Regions from separate parts of the Streptomyces sp. NBC_01689 genome, predicted to be linked through region 2. Evidence: predicted binding sites of a transcription regulator. Region 2 holds the regulator's gene; the other holds the start of a gene.
What was found. The regulator HrcA, encoded in region 2, represses chaperone genes, less so after heat shock. The targets are predictions, from matches to a motif close to TTNGCACTCNGNNNNNCNGAGTGCNAA.

Region 1 (8,050 bases), 1.0 Mb from region 2:
CCGGGAGGCCGGCCGCGCGGTTCCGCGCGCCCCTGCCGGGGTGCTCTCCAGTCGTACGCCACCATCCGACCGGGAGGTCACCGCATGAGCGTCAACGTCCGCATCCCCACCATCCTGCGCACCTACACCGGCGGCCGGTCCGAGGTGACCGCCGAGGGCGGCACCCTCGGCGAGGTGATCTCCGACCTGGAGAAGAACCACACGGGCATCGCCGCGCGCGTGCTGGACGACGAGGGCAGGCTGCGCCGGTTCGTCAACGTGTACGTGAACGACGACGACGTCCGTTTCGAACAGGGCCTGGAGACGGCGACGCCGGACGGCGCGGGCGTCTCGATCATCCCGGCCGTCGCCGGAGGCTGACGCCGGTTACCCACGGTGAGATCATTACCGTGGGTAATGCCAATCACCGAGAGTTCATCGAATTGCCCCCTCCGTGAGAGAAGCGGAGGGGGCAATTCTGTAGGGTTGAGCGCGGTACGATTGGGGAACCCGCCGCGTTTTCCATGCCGGGTGCATATGAGTTCACGTCCGGCCTGCGGTAAGAAGTAGCCAAAGTGACCGGCGTTTTTGAGCCTTATGTGGCGTTTATGGGGCCCGAGTTGCCCTGAATCTTCGCTGATCCTCCCTATATTCCCGATCGGCCGTGCCCAGAATTCTCGTCCGATTGACCTGTTGCAGACGGCAGTTGGACAGATACATTCAGCCGCGGTCGACGCGTTCCGGCGCACACCCCCAACCGTTGGGGGGTGGAGGTCTGACCCGGGTCCGCGAAGTGCGGTCCTGTGCAAGGGCCAGTAATAGGGGAGTTAGGCATGGCTCAGGGCACCGTCAAGTGGTTCAACGCGGAGAAGGGGTACGGCTTCATCGCGGTCGACGGTGGTGCGGATGTTTTCGTCCACTACAGCGCGATTCAGATGGACGGCTACCGCACCCTGGAAGAGGGTCAGCGGGTCGATTTCGAGATCTCGCAGGGCCAGAAGGGGCCGCAGGCGGACATGGTCCGGCTCGCGACCGGCTGAAGCACGCGCCGACTGACTGTTCGACGTGACGAAGGGCTCGTATCCCCCTGGGGTGCGAGCCCTTCGGTATGTCCGCGAGTCCGCGCCCTCGGCGGGCCGGTGTGTCCGGATGCCCGTGCCCCGGTGCGTGCGCGTGCCCCCGCGAGGCCTCCGGCCCTCACCGGCGGGGCCCTCCGGGAGGCCGCCGTGCCGCCCGTGTTCACCTGGGGATCCTCCCGAGTCGCTTGCACTCGGCAGGGGCGAGTGCTAATCATTGCGTTAGCACTCTGAAGGTGAGAGTGATAACGAAGGACCGGGTCGGTGAGGCCCGCAGGCCAGGTGGTGCAAGGAACCACCGGGGCAGGCAGGCCGTCCGTCGCGGGCGCCAGCGCGGTCCGGAGCAATCCACCCCAGTCCGGGAGGACCACTTCACATGGCCAAGATCATCGCGTTCGACGAGGAGGCACGGCGCGGTCTCGAGCGCGGGATGAACCAGCTCGCCGACGCCGTCAAGGTCACCCTTGGCCCCAAGGGCCGCAACGTCGTCCTCGAGAAGAAGTGGGGCGCCCCCACGATCACCAACGATGGTGTCTCCATCGCCAAGGAGATCGAGCTCGAGGACCCGTACGAGAAGATCGGCGCCGAGCTGGTCAAGGAAGTCGCCAAGAAGACGGACGACGTCGCCGGCGACGGAACGACCACCGCGACCGTGCTCGCCCAGGCGCTCGTCCGCGAGGGCCTGCGCAACGTGGCCGCCGGCGCCAACCCGATGGCCCTCAAGCGCGGCATCGAGAAGGCCGTCGAGGCCGTCTCCGGCGCCCTGCTCGAGCAGGCCAAGGATGTCGAGACCAAGGAGCAGATCGCTTCCACGGCCTCCATCTCCGCCGCCGACACCCAGATCGGCGAGCTCATCGCCGAGGCGATGGACAAGGTCGGCAAGGAAGGCGTCATCACCGTCGAGGAGTCCCAGACCTTCGGTCTGGAGCTGGAGCTCACCGAGGGTATGCGCTTCGACAAGGGCTACATCTCGGCGTACTTCGCCACCGACATGGAGCGGATGGAGGCGTCGCTCGACGACCCGTACATCCTCATCGCCAACTCCAAGATCGGCAACGTCAAGGACCTGCTCCCGCTCCTGGAGAAGGTCATGCAGTCGGGCAAGCCGCTGCTGATCATCGCCGAGGACGTCGAGGGCGAGGCCCTGTCGACCCTGGTCGTCAACAAGATCCGTGGCACCTTCAAGTCCGTCGCCGTCAAGGCCCCGGGCTTCGGTGACCGCCGCAAGGCCATGCTCGGCGACATCGCCATCCTCACGGGCGGCGAGGTCATCTCCGAGGAGGTCGGCCTCAAGCTGGAGAACGCGGGTCTGGACCTGCTGGGCCGCGCCCGCAAGGTCGTCATCACCAAGGACGAGACCACGATCGTCGACGGCTCCGGCTCCGCCGACCAGGTCGCCGGCCGTGTGAACCAGATCCGTGCCGAGATCGAGAACTCGGACTCGGACTACGACCGCGAGAAGCTCCAGGAGCGTCTGGCGAAGCTGGCCGGCGGCGTGGCCGTCATCAAGGCCGGTGCCGCCACCGAGGTCGAGCTCAAGGAGCGCAAGCACCGCATCGAGGACGCCGTCCGCAACGCGAAGGCGGCCGTCGAGGAGGGCATCGTCGCCGGTGGTGGCGTGGCCCTGCTCCAGGCCTCCTCGGTCTTCGAGAAGCTCGAGCTCACGGGTGACGAGGCGACCGGCGCCAACGCCGTGAAGCTCGCCCTGGAGGCCCCGCTCAAGCAGATCGCCGTCAACGGTGGTCTCGAGGGTGGCGTCATCGTCGAGAAGGTGCGCAACCTTCCCGTCGGCCACGGCCTGAACGCCGCGACCGGTGAGTACGTCGACATGATCGCCGAAGGCATCATCGACCCGGCGAAGGTCACGCGTTCCGCGCTGCAGAACGCCGCCTCCATCGCCGCGCTGTTCCTCACCACCGAGGCCGTCATCGCCGACAAGCCGGAGAAGGCCGCCGCGGCCGCTCCGGGCGGCATGCCGGGCGGTGACATGGACTTCTGATCCGCCTCCGGCTGATCACTGTCCTGACGTTCCGAGGGCGGTACCCCCTTCTTCCAGGGGGTGCCGCCCTCGGGCGTGTCCGGGGTCACAGAACACCCCGGAGGGCGCCGGAATGTCGCGCCGGACCGGGCGGTTGAGGGGACGGGTGGTCGATGCGCATGCACATACCGTGCGGAATGCCCGTCAACAGGCCACCGACGACCGAACGACCTCTCCGAGGAGCCCCCTACGTGACTGCCAACGCCGCCTCCCGCGCCGCAGAGATCCTGTCCCGCCCCGTCTCCCTGAACGGTCTGACCGTCCCGAACCGGATCGTGATGGCACCGATGACCCGGCAGTTCTCGCCGGGCGGTGTTCCGGGCGAGGACGTCGTCGGGTACTACGCCCGCCGCGCCGCCGCGGGTGTCGGCCTCATCGTCACCGAGGGCACGTACGTCGGCCACGATTCCGCCGGGCAGAGCGACCGGGTGCCGCGCTTCCACGGCGAGGAGCAGCTCGCGGGCTGGACGAAGGTCGCGGACGCGGTGCACGCGGCGGGCGGCACGATCGTGCCGCAGCTGTGGCACATCGGCATGGTGCGCGAGGCCGGCCAGCCCCCGTACGCCGACGCCCCGGCGGTCGGCCCGTCCGGTCTGACCACCGAGGGCGCCGAGGTCACCGGCAGGGCCATGACCCAGCAGGACCTGGACGACGTCATCGAGGCCTTCGCGAAGGCCGCGGCCGACGCGGAGCGCATCGGCTTCGACGGTGTCGAGCTGCACGGCGCCCACGGCTATCTGCTCGACCAGTTCCTGTGGTCCGGCACCAACCGCCGTACCGACGCGTACGGCGGCGACCCGGTGGCCCGGGCCAGGTTCTCGGCGGAGATCACGGCCGCGGTCCGCGCCGCGGTCTCGCCGGACTTCCCGGTCCTCTTCCGCTACTCGCAGTGGAAGCAGCAGGCGTACGACGCCCGGCTCGCGGAGACCCCGGAGGAGCTGGAGGCGATCCTGGCCCCGCTGGCCGAGGCCGGTGTGGACGTCTTCCACGCCTCCACCCGCCGCTACTGGCTCCCGGAGTTCGACGGCTCCGACCTGAACCTCGCGGGCTGGACGAAGAAGCTGACGGGCAAGCCGGCCATCAGCGTCGGATCGGTCGGCCTGGACGGCGAGTTCCTGAAGGCCTTCCAGGGCGAGGGTTCCTCCGTCCGGGGCATCGACGACCTCCTCGACCGCCTGGAGCGCGACGAGTTCGACCTCGTCGCCGTCGGCCGCGCGCTGCTCCAGGACCCCGAGTGGGCGGCGAAGGTCCTCGCGGGCCGCTTCGACGAGCTGAAGCCGTACGACGCGGCGGCCCTGCGCACGCTCAGCTGACCTCCGGGCCCGACGCCCGGCCGCCCGCCCGACCCGGGGCCCGGCTCTTGGTCCGCGGCTCCGGGTCCGCCCACAGGATTCGCCCACGGGGCGCCCGCCCGCGGGCTCTCCCGGTCCCCGTACCGCCCGGTCCGGTCCCGCCTTCGGGTGAGGGCCGGCCGGCGGCGGGGAGCAGGCCGCGGATCCGCCGGACGGCCGGGCCGGGGCCGACGCGTGCCGGGCCCGCGCCTTTCGCGGGCCGGAACCGGCCGCCTTTCAGGGGCCGGGCCGGGGCAGGCGGGTGGGTGGAGCGGCGTGGCCGGCGACGGTTCGCGCGCGGTTTCGTACCGTGGGCGGGGTCGATGCGCCGAGCCGTCAGTGAGGGGTCACCCATGACGACAGCCGAGTCCTCCGAGCGGGCCGCCGGGTTGGCCGGGCCCGTGGTGCGTACCGCGAGCGGCGCCGTGCGCGGCCGCCGCGAGGACGGCCTGACCGTCTTCCGCGGCATCCCGTTCGCGCGGCCCCCCGTCGGTGCGGCGCGGTTCGCCGCACCGCGTCCGCCACGGGCCTGGGACGGCACCCGGGAGGCGTACTCCTTCGGCCCGCCGCCCCCGCAGGAGACACCGGGCCCGGACCGCACCGGTGTGCCGGCCGGCCCGGCGGGCGACGACTGGCTGACCGTGAACGTCTGGACCCCCGACCCCGACCCGGCCGCGCGCCGCCCGGTGATGGTGTGGATCTACGGGGGCGCCTACAAGATGGGCCACGCCGGCAGCCCCGGCTACGACGCCCGGCTCATCGCCCGCGACGGTGATCTCGTCGTCGTCACCCTCAACTACCGCGTCGGGGTCGAGGGTTTCGCCCGGATCGAGGGGGCGCCCGCCAACCGGGGCCTGCTCGACCAGGTCGCCGCCCTGGAGTGGGTGCGCGAGAACATCCCGGCGTTCGGCGGCGATCCCGGACAGGTCACCGTCTTCGGCGAGTCCGCCGGTGCCGGTTCGGTGGCGTCGCTGCTGGCCATGCCCCGTGCCGCCGGGCTGTTCCGGCGGGCGATCGCGCAGTCCGTGCCGGGCCCGTTCTTCTCGGACGAGCTGGCCCGGGACATCGCGTCGGCCATCGCCGCCGAGGCGGGGCTGCGCCCGACCGCCGCCGACCTGGCCGCCGTGGATCCGCGCCGGCTGCCCCAGGCGGGGGCGGCGGTGGGCGCCGGTATGCGGGCCCGTGAGGAACGCTGGGGACCGGTCGCCCACACGCTGACGCCCTTCTCACCGGTGGTCGACGGCGAGGTGCTGCCGGTCACGCCCTGGCAGGCGCTGGCGGCCGGGGCCGCGCGGGACGTGGAACTGGTCACCGGGCACAACCGGGACGAGTTCCGGCTGTTCATGGTGCTCGGCGGCTCCCTCGGGAGGGTCACCGACGAGGACGCCACGGCCGCCCTGCGCAGGTTCGCACCGGGCCCGGACGGCGCACGGGCCTACCGTGCGGCCTACCCCGGCGCCTCGCCCGGTGAGCTGTACGAACGCGTCCACACCGACTGGCTGTTCGCCATGCCCTCCCTGCACCTGGCGGAGGCGCAGCTCACCGGCGGCGGCCGGGCGCACCTCTACGAACTGGCCTGGCCGGCCCCGGGCGGTGACGGTGTGCTGGGCGCCTGCCACGGCCTGGACGTCCCGCTGCTGTTCGGCACGTTCGGCGCGGACCTCGGCGCGCTGGTGTTCGCCGGTGCCGGGCCCACACCGGAGGCGCTGGCCCTCTCGTCGCTGCTGCGCACGTCCTGGACGGCGTTCGCGAGAACGGGTGACCCGGGCTGGCCGGCGTACGGGCCCGAGCGGCGTCTGACGCAGGTCCTCGACGCCGATCCGGTGGTCACCGGCTATCCCGGGGAGACGGCGCGCGGACTGTGGGAGGGGTACGGCTTCCCGGCGCTGCCCCTGCTGGGGTGAGCGCCCGGCGTACCACGGCCGCGGGGCCGGGCGGGGGCGGGGCCGTCGGCCGGGCCCCGACCCGGGAAGCGGACGGTCGGCCCGGCCAGGCCGCGCACCCGGCCGGCTACAGGTTCCCCATCGGTTCGATGTCGACCTTGACGGGTGTGCCCCAGATGCGCAGGACCTCGTAGTCCGTGAACTCGTGGACCAGGCGGTAGGCCATGCCCGGCCGGGGGGTACGGCGCTCCGCGGCGAGATAGCGCTCGGCCTCCTGACGGTCGCGGCGCGGGGTGCCGCACAGCGTCCAGGCCTGTCCCGTCCACACCTCCGGGAGCCAGCGCTGCTGGGGCTGGGGGCGGTCGGCGCGCACGCCGTACCGGGACATCGTGCGCTCGGGGGTCTCGCCCGGGCCGGCCGGCCGGGCGGTCCCGTACGCGTCGTTGACCTCGGTGCGGCGGGCGGTGCGGCGGCGTGTCTCGCAGAGCAGACAGAGGTCGGGGGCGCCCTCGTCCACCGGGCCGTTCGGGTGCTCGGCGCAGCGGGTCGTGGGCACCGCCGTGGTGACCGTCTCCTCCAGCAGGTCCAGGGCCCGCTTGAGGTCGGCCTTGACCTCGTGCAGCTTCGCGTCGGGGGTGTCGGCGTTCAGCGCGTCGCCGTGCTCGCCGAGGACGCGCAGGGCCCGGCCGAGGGCGGTCAGCTGTGCGTGGTTCATGCGTCCACCCTGCCACGCCGCACCGACAATCCCGTGGGGCCGGGGCGACGGGCACTGGTCAGTGCGGTGCCGCCGCGAGGGCGGCGCGCAGGTGGCCGTCGCTCTCCGTCAGGAGACGGGCGGCCGTCGGCCCGTCGACGCCGCCGAGGAGGACGAGGACGGCGTTCTTGACCTCTCCGCCGGTGGCCGTGAGGGCCCGTTCGATCTCCTCGTCGGGGGCACCGGTCGCCAGCGCGACGATGCGCCGGGAGCGGGCGCGGAGCTTCTCGTTGGAGGCCCGGACGTCGACCATCAGGTTCCCGTACGTCTTGCCGAGCCGGATCATGGTGATCGTCGAGAACATGTTGAGGACGAGTTTCTGGGCCGTGCCCGCCTTCAGCCGGGTGGAGCCGGTCAGCAGTTCCGGGCCGACGACGATCTCGATGCCGTGCTCGGCGGCGGCCGCGAGCGCGCTGCCCGCGTTGCAGGACAGGCCGACGGTCAACGCGCCGCGTGTGCGGGCGTGTTCGACGGCGCCGACGGCGTACGGGGTGCGGCCGGAGGCGGAGATGCCGACCACCGTGTCGTCGGGGGTCAGGGAGAGCGCGTCCAGGTCGGCCGCCGCCAGCTCCCTGGAGTCCTCGGCGCCCTCTACCGAGGTGACCATGGCGCCGGGGCCGCCCGCGATCAGGCCCACGACCTCGGACGGGTCGGTGTTGAAGGTGGGCGGGCACTCGGAGGCGTCGAGGATGCCCAGGCGGCCGGCGGTGCCCGCGCCCGCGTAGATCAGCCGGCCGCCGCGGGACATCCGCTCCGCGATGCCGTCGATCGCCGCGGCGATGAGGGGGAGCCGCTCCGCGACGGCCGCCGGCACGGTCGCGTCCTCGGTGTTCATGAGCTTCGCGATCTCCAGCGTCGGCAGCCGGTCGATCTCGGAGAGTTCGGGGCGGAACGCCTCGGTGGTCAGCGTCTCCAGCTCGGCACGGAGATCGTGGTGGCTGGAGGAGGCGTCGGCGGTGGAGGTCATGTGGAGCGGCTCTTTCCGGTGC
Region 2 (8,050 bases):
AACTGCGCCGGGCACTGGAGAAGGACCCGCCCCGACTCCCCGACTCGGTCCGTTCCCGCGCCGTGCCCGTGCCCTGGCCGGGGGAGACCCTGGACGCGGACGACCTGCCGGGCCGGGACACGGACCAGGAGGGCGGCGCGAGCGGTACGGGCGGGCGGGGCGAGCCCGACGGAGCGGCCGAGGCGGGCCGGACGGGCGGGGACGGCCGGGTGGGCGGGGCGGCGCTGGCCTACCGGCTGATCGCCGGCGGCCGGCCGCTCGGGACGCTCGTCATCGGGCGGGCCGGCCTGACCTGCTTCCCCGACGAGATCACCGGGCTGGTCGAGGACCTTAGCCGGCGGATCGCCCTCGCCATCGGAGCGGCCCGCCAGTACGCGCGGCAGGCCACCATCAGCCGGGTCCTCCAGCGGGGCCTGCTGCCCGGCGCGGTCGCCGAGATCCCCGGGGTGGTCAGCGCCCTCGTGTACGAACCGCTGGACAAGGGCGGGCCCAGCGGGGACTTCTACGACGTGTTCCCGGCCGGTGACGGGCGCTGGTGCTTCGTCCTCGGCGACGTACAGGGCAAGGGACCCGAGGCCGCCGTCGTGATCGGGCTCGCCCGGCCGTGGGTACGACTGCTGGCCCGGGAGGGGTACCAGGTCGCGGATGTCCTGGACCGCCTCAACCAGCTCCTGCTCGACGACGCGACGGAGGCGGCCGACGCGGCGGCCCGCGCGCTGGTGGCCGCGGGCGGCCCCGGCCTCGGCCCCGACGAGGGCCCCCAGACCCGCTTCCTCTCCATGCTCTACGGCGAACTGGTCCCCTTCGACGGGGGCGTGCGCTGCACCCTCGCCTCGGCCGGCCACCCCCTGCCGCTGATCCTGGGCCCCGGCGGCGACGTACGGGAGGTCGCCGAGCCGCAGACGCTGCTCGGCGTCTTCGAGGACGCGACCTACGTCTCCGAGACCCTGGACCTGTATCCCGGCGACACCGTGCTGTGCGTGACCGACGGGGTGACGGAGCGGCGCAGCGGGCCGCGCCAGTTCGACGACGACGAGGGGCTCGCGCGGGCCCTCGCGGGGTGCGCGGGACTCGGCGCCGAGCCGGTCGCGGAGCGGATCCGGCGACTGGTGCACGAGTTCGGCAACGGACCGCCGGAGGACGACCTGGCCCTGCTGGTGCTGCAGGCGGAGTAGCCCGGAGCCGCACCAGGCGCCCGGACGCCGCTGCCCCCGCCCGGCCGGACGACGGGCGGTGGAGAGGCGGGCGGACGGGCGCGGAAAGGGGCATGCGGCCGCGTACGGGACAATGGAAGACATGCCTTCCGCACTTCCCCACGGCGAGCCCGTCCCCGACGACGGGGCGCTGCCCGCGCACGCCCTGGCCGGGGCCGCCGACCGCCCCCTCGGGTTCTACCTCCACGTGCCGTACTGCGCGACCCGCTGCGGGTACTGCGACTTCAACACCTACACGGCCACCGAGCTGCGGGGCACCGGAGGCGTGCTCGCCTCCCGCGACAACTACGCGTCCACCCTGATCGACGAGGTCCGGCTCGCCCGCAAGGTGCTCGGCGACGACCCGCGCCCGGTCCGCACGGTCTTCGTCGGGGGCGGTACCCCGACCCTCCTGGCCGCCGACGACCTGGTGCGGATGCTGGACGCGGTCCGCGAGGAGTTCGGGCTCGCGGACGACGCCGAGGTCACCACCGAGGCGAACCCGGAGTCGGTGGACCCGGCGTACCTCGCGACGCTGCGGGCCGGGGGCTTCAACCGGATCTCCTTCGGCATGCAGAGCGCCCGGCAGCACGTACTGAAGGTGCTCGACCGCACCCACACCCCCGGACGCCCCGAGGCCTGTGTCGCCGAGGCGCGCGCGGCGGGCTTCGACCATGTGAACCTCGACCTGATCTACGGCACGCCCGGCGAGTCCGACGACGACTGGCGGGCCTCGCTGGACGCCGCCCTCGGCGCCGGTCCCGACCACGTCTCCGCGTACGCCCTGATCGTCGAGGAGGGCACCCAGCTGGCCCGGCGCATCCGCCGGGGCGAGGTCCCGATGACGGACGACGACGTGCACGCGGACCGCTACCTCATCGCGGACGAGGTGATGGCCGCGGCGGGCTTCGACTGGTACGAGGTGTCCAACTGGGCCGCCTCCGAGGCCGGCCGATGCCTGCACAACGAGCTGTACTGGCGCGGCGCGGACTGGTGGGGGGCCGGGCCCGGAGCCCACAGCCACGTCGGCGGCGTGCGCTGGTGGAACGTGAAGCACCCCGGGGCGTACGCGGCGGCGCTGGCGTCCGGGAAGTCCCCCGGGGCCGGACGCGAGCTGCTCTCCGGCGAGGACCGCCGCGTCGAGCGGATCCTCCTCGAACTGCGGCTGCGCGACGGCTGCCCGCTCTCCCTGCTCCGCCCGGAGGGCCTCTCCGCCTCCCGCCGCGCGCTCTCCGACGGCCTCCTGGAGAACGGCCCCTACGACGAGGGCCGTGCCGTCCTCACCCTGCGCGGACGCCTGCTGGCGGACGCGGTGGTCCGGGATCTGGTCGACTGAGCACCCGTTCGTCCGTGGTCCGCGCCCGGCGCCCCGGTGTCACTCCGGCGGCGCCGTGACGAAGTCGATCAACTCCTCCACCCGGCCCAGGAGTTCCGGCTCCAGGTCCTTGTAGGAACGCACCCGGGACAGGATGTGCTGCCAGGCCGCACCGGTGTTCTCCGGCCAGCCCAGCGCCCGGCACACGCCGGTCTTCCAGTCCTGCCCGCGCGGGACCCGGGGCCAGGCGGCGATGCCCACGGAGGACGGCTTCACGGCCTCCCAGACGTCGATGTACGGGTGGCCGAGGACGAGCGCGTGGTCGCTGGTGACGGCCTCCGCGATCCGCCACTCCTTCGTACCGGGCACCAGATGGTCGACCAGCACGCCCAGCCGCGCGTCCGGTCCCGGGGCGAACTCGTCGACCACCGCCGGGAGATCGTCGACGCCCTCCAGGTACTCGACCACGACCCCCTCGATGCGGAGGTCGTCGCCCCAGACCCGTTCGACCAGTTCGGCGTCGTGGCGGCCCTCCACGTAGATGCGGCCGGCCCGGGCCACGCGCGCCCGGGCGCCCGGCACGGCGACCGAACCGGATGCCGTGCGGCCGGGCCGGACCGGTCCCGCGGCCGGACGGACCAGCGTGACCACCCTGCCCTCCAGCAGGAAGCCGCGCGGTTCCAGCGGGAACACCCGGTGCTTGCCGAAGCGGTCCTCCAGGGTCACGGTGCCCGCCTCGCAGCCGATCACCGCCCCGCAGAACCCCGTACCGGGCTCCTCGACCACCAGGCCCGGGTCCGCGGGGACCTCGGGCACCGGCTTGGGCTTCTTCCACGGCGGGGTGAGATCCGGAGAGTACTGGCGCATTCGGATGACGATAGGAGAACCGGGGGCGAGGCGTCGCGGAGATCCCTACGACACGCCGAAACGTGTCGCCAGCGCGTCCCGCTGGGCCCGGACGAACGCCGCGTCCACCGCGGCGCCGTGACCCGGCACGTACACCGCCTGCTCGCCGCCCAGGGCGAGCAGCCGGTCCAGCGCGGCCGGCCAGCGGGAGGGGACGGCGTCGGGACCCGCCTGGGGTTCGCCGGACTCCTCCACCAGGTCCCCGCAGAAGACGACCTTCCGGGCACCGGCCGCCCCGGTCACCAGGACCACCAGGTCGTGCGCCGTGTGACCGGGACCCACGTCCGCCAGCAGGGCCCGCACCCCGCCGCCCAGGTCGAGCGTCCGCTCGCCGGCCACGGGGTGCGAAGGGGGGACCAGGGCGGCCGCGGCCTCGGCGGCCTCCCGCGGGCCGAGACCGTGGCGTACGGCGTCCAGGCGCAGTTCCTCGCCCCCGTACGGGCTCGCCCCGCCGGGACCGGCCGCGCCGAACACCGGCGTGCCCGTGAACGCCGCCGCGCCGAGGACGTGGTCGAAGTGCGGATGGGTGAGTGCGAGGTGTGTCACGTCCCGGTCCGGGCCGAGGAGCCGGCGCGCCTCGGCACGCAACCGTGCGCCCTCCCCGAGGCTCGCCCCCGCGTCGACCATGAGCGCCGCGTCCCCGCCCGCCACCAGCCCGGCCGTGCAGTCCCAGCCCGGGAGCCGCCGCCGCCCCACGTGCGGGGCCAGTTCCTCCCACCCCGGCCCTTCCCAAGTCACCTTCATACGGTGACGCTAGCGGGAGGGCGGACGCCGGTGAGACATCACGGGACACGTCGGCATACGTGCGCAAGATCGCGGGCCCGCCCTTGCCGGGGGCGTACCCACCGGCCGTACACTGGGCCGGGGAATGCTGGCACTCGCACGCGCTGAGTGCCAGGCGAGGCCACGCGGGACGGACGACTGGAGGTGTGCGCGATGCTGAGTGAACGCAGGCTCGAGGTGCTGCGCGCCATCGTCCAGGACTACGTCGGCACCGAGGAGCCGGTCGGTTCCAAGGCGCTGACGGAGCGGCATCAGCTCGGGGTCTCCCCGGCCACGGTCCGCAACGACATGGCGGTCCTGGAGGACGAGGGATACATCGCCCAGCCGCACACCAGCGCCGGGCGCATCCCCACCGACAAGGGCTACCGGCTCTTCGTCGACAAGCTCGCCGGCGTCAAGCCGATGACCGGGCCCGAGCGGCGGGCCATCCAGAACTTCCTCGGCGGCGCGGTCGACCTCGACGACGTCGTCGGGCGGACGGTGCGGCTGCTCGCGCAGCTGACGCGGCAGGTCGCCGTCGTCCAGTACCCGTCGCTGACCAGATCGACCGTGCGTCACGTGGAGCTGCTGTCGCTGGCCCCGGCCCGCCTGATGCTCGTCCTGATCACGGACACCGGACGGGTCGAGCAGCGCATGATCGACTGCCCGGCGCCGTTCGGGGAGACCTCCGTGGCGGATCTGCGGGCCCGGCTCAACAGCCGGGTCGCCGGCCGCCGCTTCGCGGATGTGCCGCCGCTCGTCCAGGACCTGCCGGACGCCTTCGAGGCGGACGACCGGGGTACGGTCGCGACGGTGCTCTCCACTCTTCTGGAGACGCTCGTCGAGGAGACCGAGGAACGTCTGATGATCGGCGGCACCGCGAACCTGACCCGCTTCGGACATGATTTTCCCCTCACGATCAGACCGGTGCTCGAAGCGCTGGAGGAACAGGTCGTGCTCCTCAAACTGCTGGGGGAGGCGGGGGATTCGGGCATGACCGTACGGATCGGTCACGAGAACGCGTACGAGGGACTCAACTCCACGTCCGTGGTCTCCGTCGGCTACGGTTCGGGCGACGAGGCAGTAGCCAAACTCGGCGTGGTCGGACCGACCCGCATGGATTACCCGGGAACGATGGGAGCGGTACGAGCGGTGGCACGGTACGTCGGACAGATCCTGGCGGAGTCTTAAGTGGCCACGGACTACTACGCCGTGCTCGGCGTGCGCCGCGACGCGTCCCAGGACGAGATCAAGAAGGCTTTCCGGCGGCTCGCACGCGAGCTGCACCCGGACGTCAATCCCGATCCGAAGACGCAGGAGCGGTTCAAGGAGATCAACGCCGCGTACGAGGTGTTGTCGGACCCGCAGAAGAAGCAGGTCTACGACCTCGGCGGCGACCCGTTGTCCCAGGCGGGCGGCGGAGGCGCGGGCGGCTTCGGCGCCGGTGGCTTCGGCAACTTCTCGGACATCATGGACGCCTTCTTCGGCACGGCGTCGCAGCGGGGCCCCCGGTCGCGCACGCGGCGCGGCCAGGACGCCATGATCCGGCTCGAGATCGAGCTGGACGAGGCCGCCTTCGGCACCACGAAGGACATCCAGGTCGACACGGCCGTCGTGTGCGCCACCTGCAACGGTGAGGGCGCCGCGCCGGGGACCTCCGCGCAGACCTGCGACATGTGCCGCGGACGCGGCGAGGTGTCCCAGGTCACCCGGTCGTTCCTGGGCCAGGTCATGACGTCCCGCCCGTGTCCGCAGTGCCAGGGCTTCGGCACCGTCGTGCCGACCCCCTGCCCGGAGTGCGCGGGCGACGGGCGCGTCCGGTCCCGGCGCACGCTCACGGTCAAGATCCCGGCGGGCGTGGACAACGGCACCCGGATCCAGCTCGCGGGCGAGGGCGAGGTCGGGCCCGGTGGCGGTCCCGCCGGTGACCTCTACGTCGAGATCCACGAACTGCCGCACTCGACCTTCCAGCGCCGCGGCGACGACCTGCACTGCACGGTCACCATCCCGATGACCGCCGCGTCGCTCGGCACCAAGGTGCCGCTCGAGACCCTCGACGGTCTGGAGGAGGTCGACATCCGGCCCGGCACGCAGTCCGGGCAGTCGATCCCGCTGCACGGGCGCGGTGTCACGCATCTGCGCGGCGGTGGCCGGGGCGACCTCATCGTGCACGTCGAGGTCACCACGCCGACCAAGCTCGACCCCGAGCAGGAACGGCTGTTGCGGGAGCTGGCGCAGCTGCGCGGCGAGGAGCGTCCGACCGGGCAGTTCCAGCCGGGCCAGCAGGGTCTGTTCTCCCGTCTCAAGGACGCGTTCAACGGCCGCTGAGCCCGGACGGCTCTCCGTGCCCGGCCCGCCCGGCCTCCGAGGGCGGCGCGGCCCGGGCGGGGCCGGTCCCCGGCGGGGCGGAAGCCGAGGCCCCAGGGGGCCGGAGCCGGGGTCCCGGCACGGCACGAGCCGGGGCGGGAAGGCACCCGCTCCGGGTCCGCGGGACGGGCCCGCGGAGCGGGGCACGGGGCGGTGCGGCGGGGGCGGAGAAGCACCGCGGACCGTCCGTCCCGACGGCCCGTGGCGGCCGGAAGTCCGGATTTCTGACTTGTTCGGAGGACGTGACAACATGCCGTCATGTCCTCCGCACTGACCGATCTCTTCCCACACCCGATCGTGCAGGCCCCCATGGCGGGCGGCGTCTCCGTCCCGCACCTCGCGGCCGCCGTGTCCGAGGCCGGCGGGCTCGGGTTCCTCGCCGCCGGGTACAAGACCGCCGACGGCATGTACCAGGAGATCAAGCAGCTGCGTGGACTGACGGGCCGGCCCTTCGGGGTCAACCTCTTCATGCCGCAGCCCGAGTACGCGGACCCGGCCACCGTCGAGGTGTACGCCCACCAGCTGGCCGGCGAGGCCTCCTGGTACGAGACGGAGCTCGGCGATCCGGACAGCGGCCGCGACGACGGCTACGACGCCAAACTCGCGGTCCTCCTCGACAACCCGGTGCCGGTGGTCTCCTTCCACTTCGGCTGCCCCACCCGCGACGTCCTGGACTCCTTCGCCCGGGTCGGCACGCTCACCATGATCACCGCGACCACGGCCGAGGAGGCCCTCGCGGTGCAACGGGCGGGTGCCGCCGCCGTCGTCGTGCAGGGCGTGGAGGCCGGCGGCCACCAGGGCACCCACCGCGACAACCCGGAGACGGACGGCACGGGGATCGGGCTCCTCTCCCTGATCGCCCAGGTGCGCGAGACCGTGCAGATCCCGGTCGTCGCCGCCGGCGGCATCATGCGCGGCAGCCAGATCGCCGCGGTGCTCGCCGCGGGCGCGGACGCCGCGCAGCTCGGCACCGCGTTCCTCGCCACCCCGGAGTCCGGTGCGCACGCCGTGCACAAGCAGTCCCTGACCAACCCCCTCTTCGTCCGCACGGAACTGACGCGCGCGTTCTCCGGCCGTCCCGCGCGCGGCCTGGTCAACCGCTTCCTGCGCGAGCACGGTCCGTACGCGCCCGCCGCGTACCCCGACGTCCACCACCTCACCTCCCCGCTGCGCAAGGCGGCGGCCAGGGCGGGCGACGCGCAGGGCATGGCGCTGTGGGCGGGGCAGGGGCACCGGATGGCCCGTGAACTTCCGGCGGCGCAGCTGGTGGAGGTGCTGTGCGCCGAGCTGGACGCGGTCAGGACAGCGTTGTCCACGGCCGGCGGCACGGGGGGTGCGGACCGATGACGGCGCCGGTGTTCGTCGTCGACCGCTTCGACACGGACGGCGCGGGACGGTACGTCCTCGACGGACCCGAGGGCCGGCACGCGGTGTCCGTGAAGCGGCTGCGGCAGGGGGAGGACGTCGTGCTCACCGACGGCGCCGGGCGCTGGGCGGAGTGCGTCGT

Region 1: the regulator HrcA is predicted to act here: its motif matches at 1,278-1,304, upstream of groL (chaperonin GroEL).

The regions. Positions count from the first base shown of each region.
Region 1 is NZ_CP109592.1:5,467,920-5,475,969, forward strand. It holds gene OG776_RS23325 (MoaD/ThiS family protein) at 85-360, shown strand; gene OG776_RS23330 (cold-shock protein) at 813-1,019, shown strand; gene groL (chaperonin GroEL) at 1,432-3,054, shown strand; gene OG776_RS23340 (NADH:flavin oxidoreductase) at 3,231-4,406, shown strand; gene OG776_RS23345 (carboxylesterase/lipase family protein) at 4,778-6,328, shown strand; gene OG776_RS23350 (hypothetical protein) at 6,435-7,022, opposite strand; gene murQ (N-acetylmuramic acid 6-phosphate etherase) at 7,081-8,028, opposite strand.
Region 2 is NZ_CP109592.1:6,490,456-6,498,505, forward strand. It holds gene OG776_RS27630 (ATP-binding SpoIIE family protein phosphatase) at 1-1,175, shown strand, start outside; gene hemW (radical SAM family heme chaperone HemW) at 1,297-2,529, shown strand; gene OG776_RS27640 (DUF3097 domain-containing protein) at 2,569-3,375, opposite strand; gene OG776_RS27645 (MBL fold metallo-hydrolase) at 3,421-4,158, opposite strand; gene hrcA (heat-inducible transcriptional repressor HrcA) at 4,351-5,367, shown strand; gene dnaJ (molecular chaperone DnaJ) at 5,368-6,504, shown strand; gene OG776_RS27660 (nitronate monooxygenase) at 6,802-7,890, shown strand; gene OG776_RS27665 (16S rRNA (uracil(1498)-N(3))-methyltransferase) at 7,887-8,050, shown strand, end outside.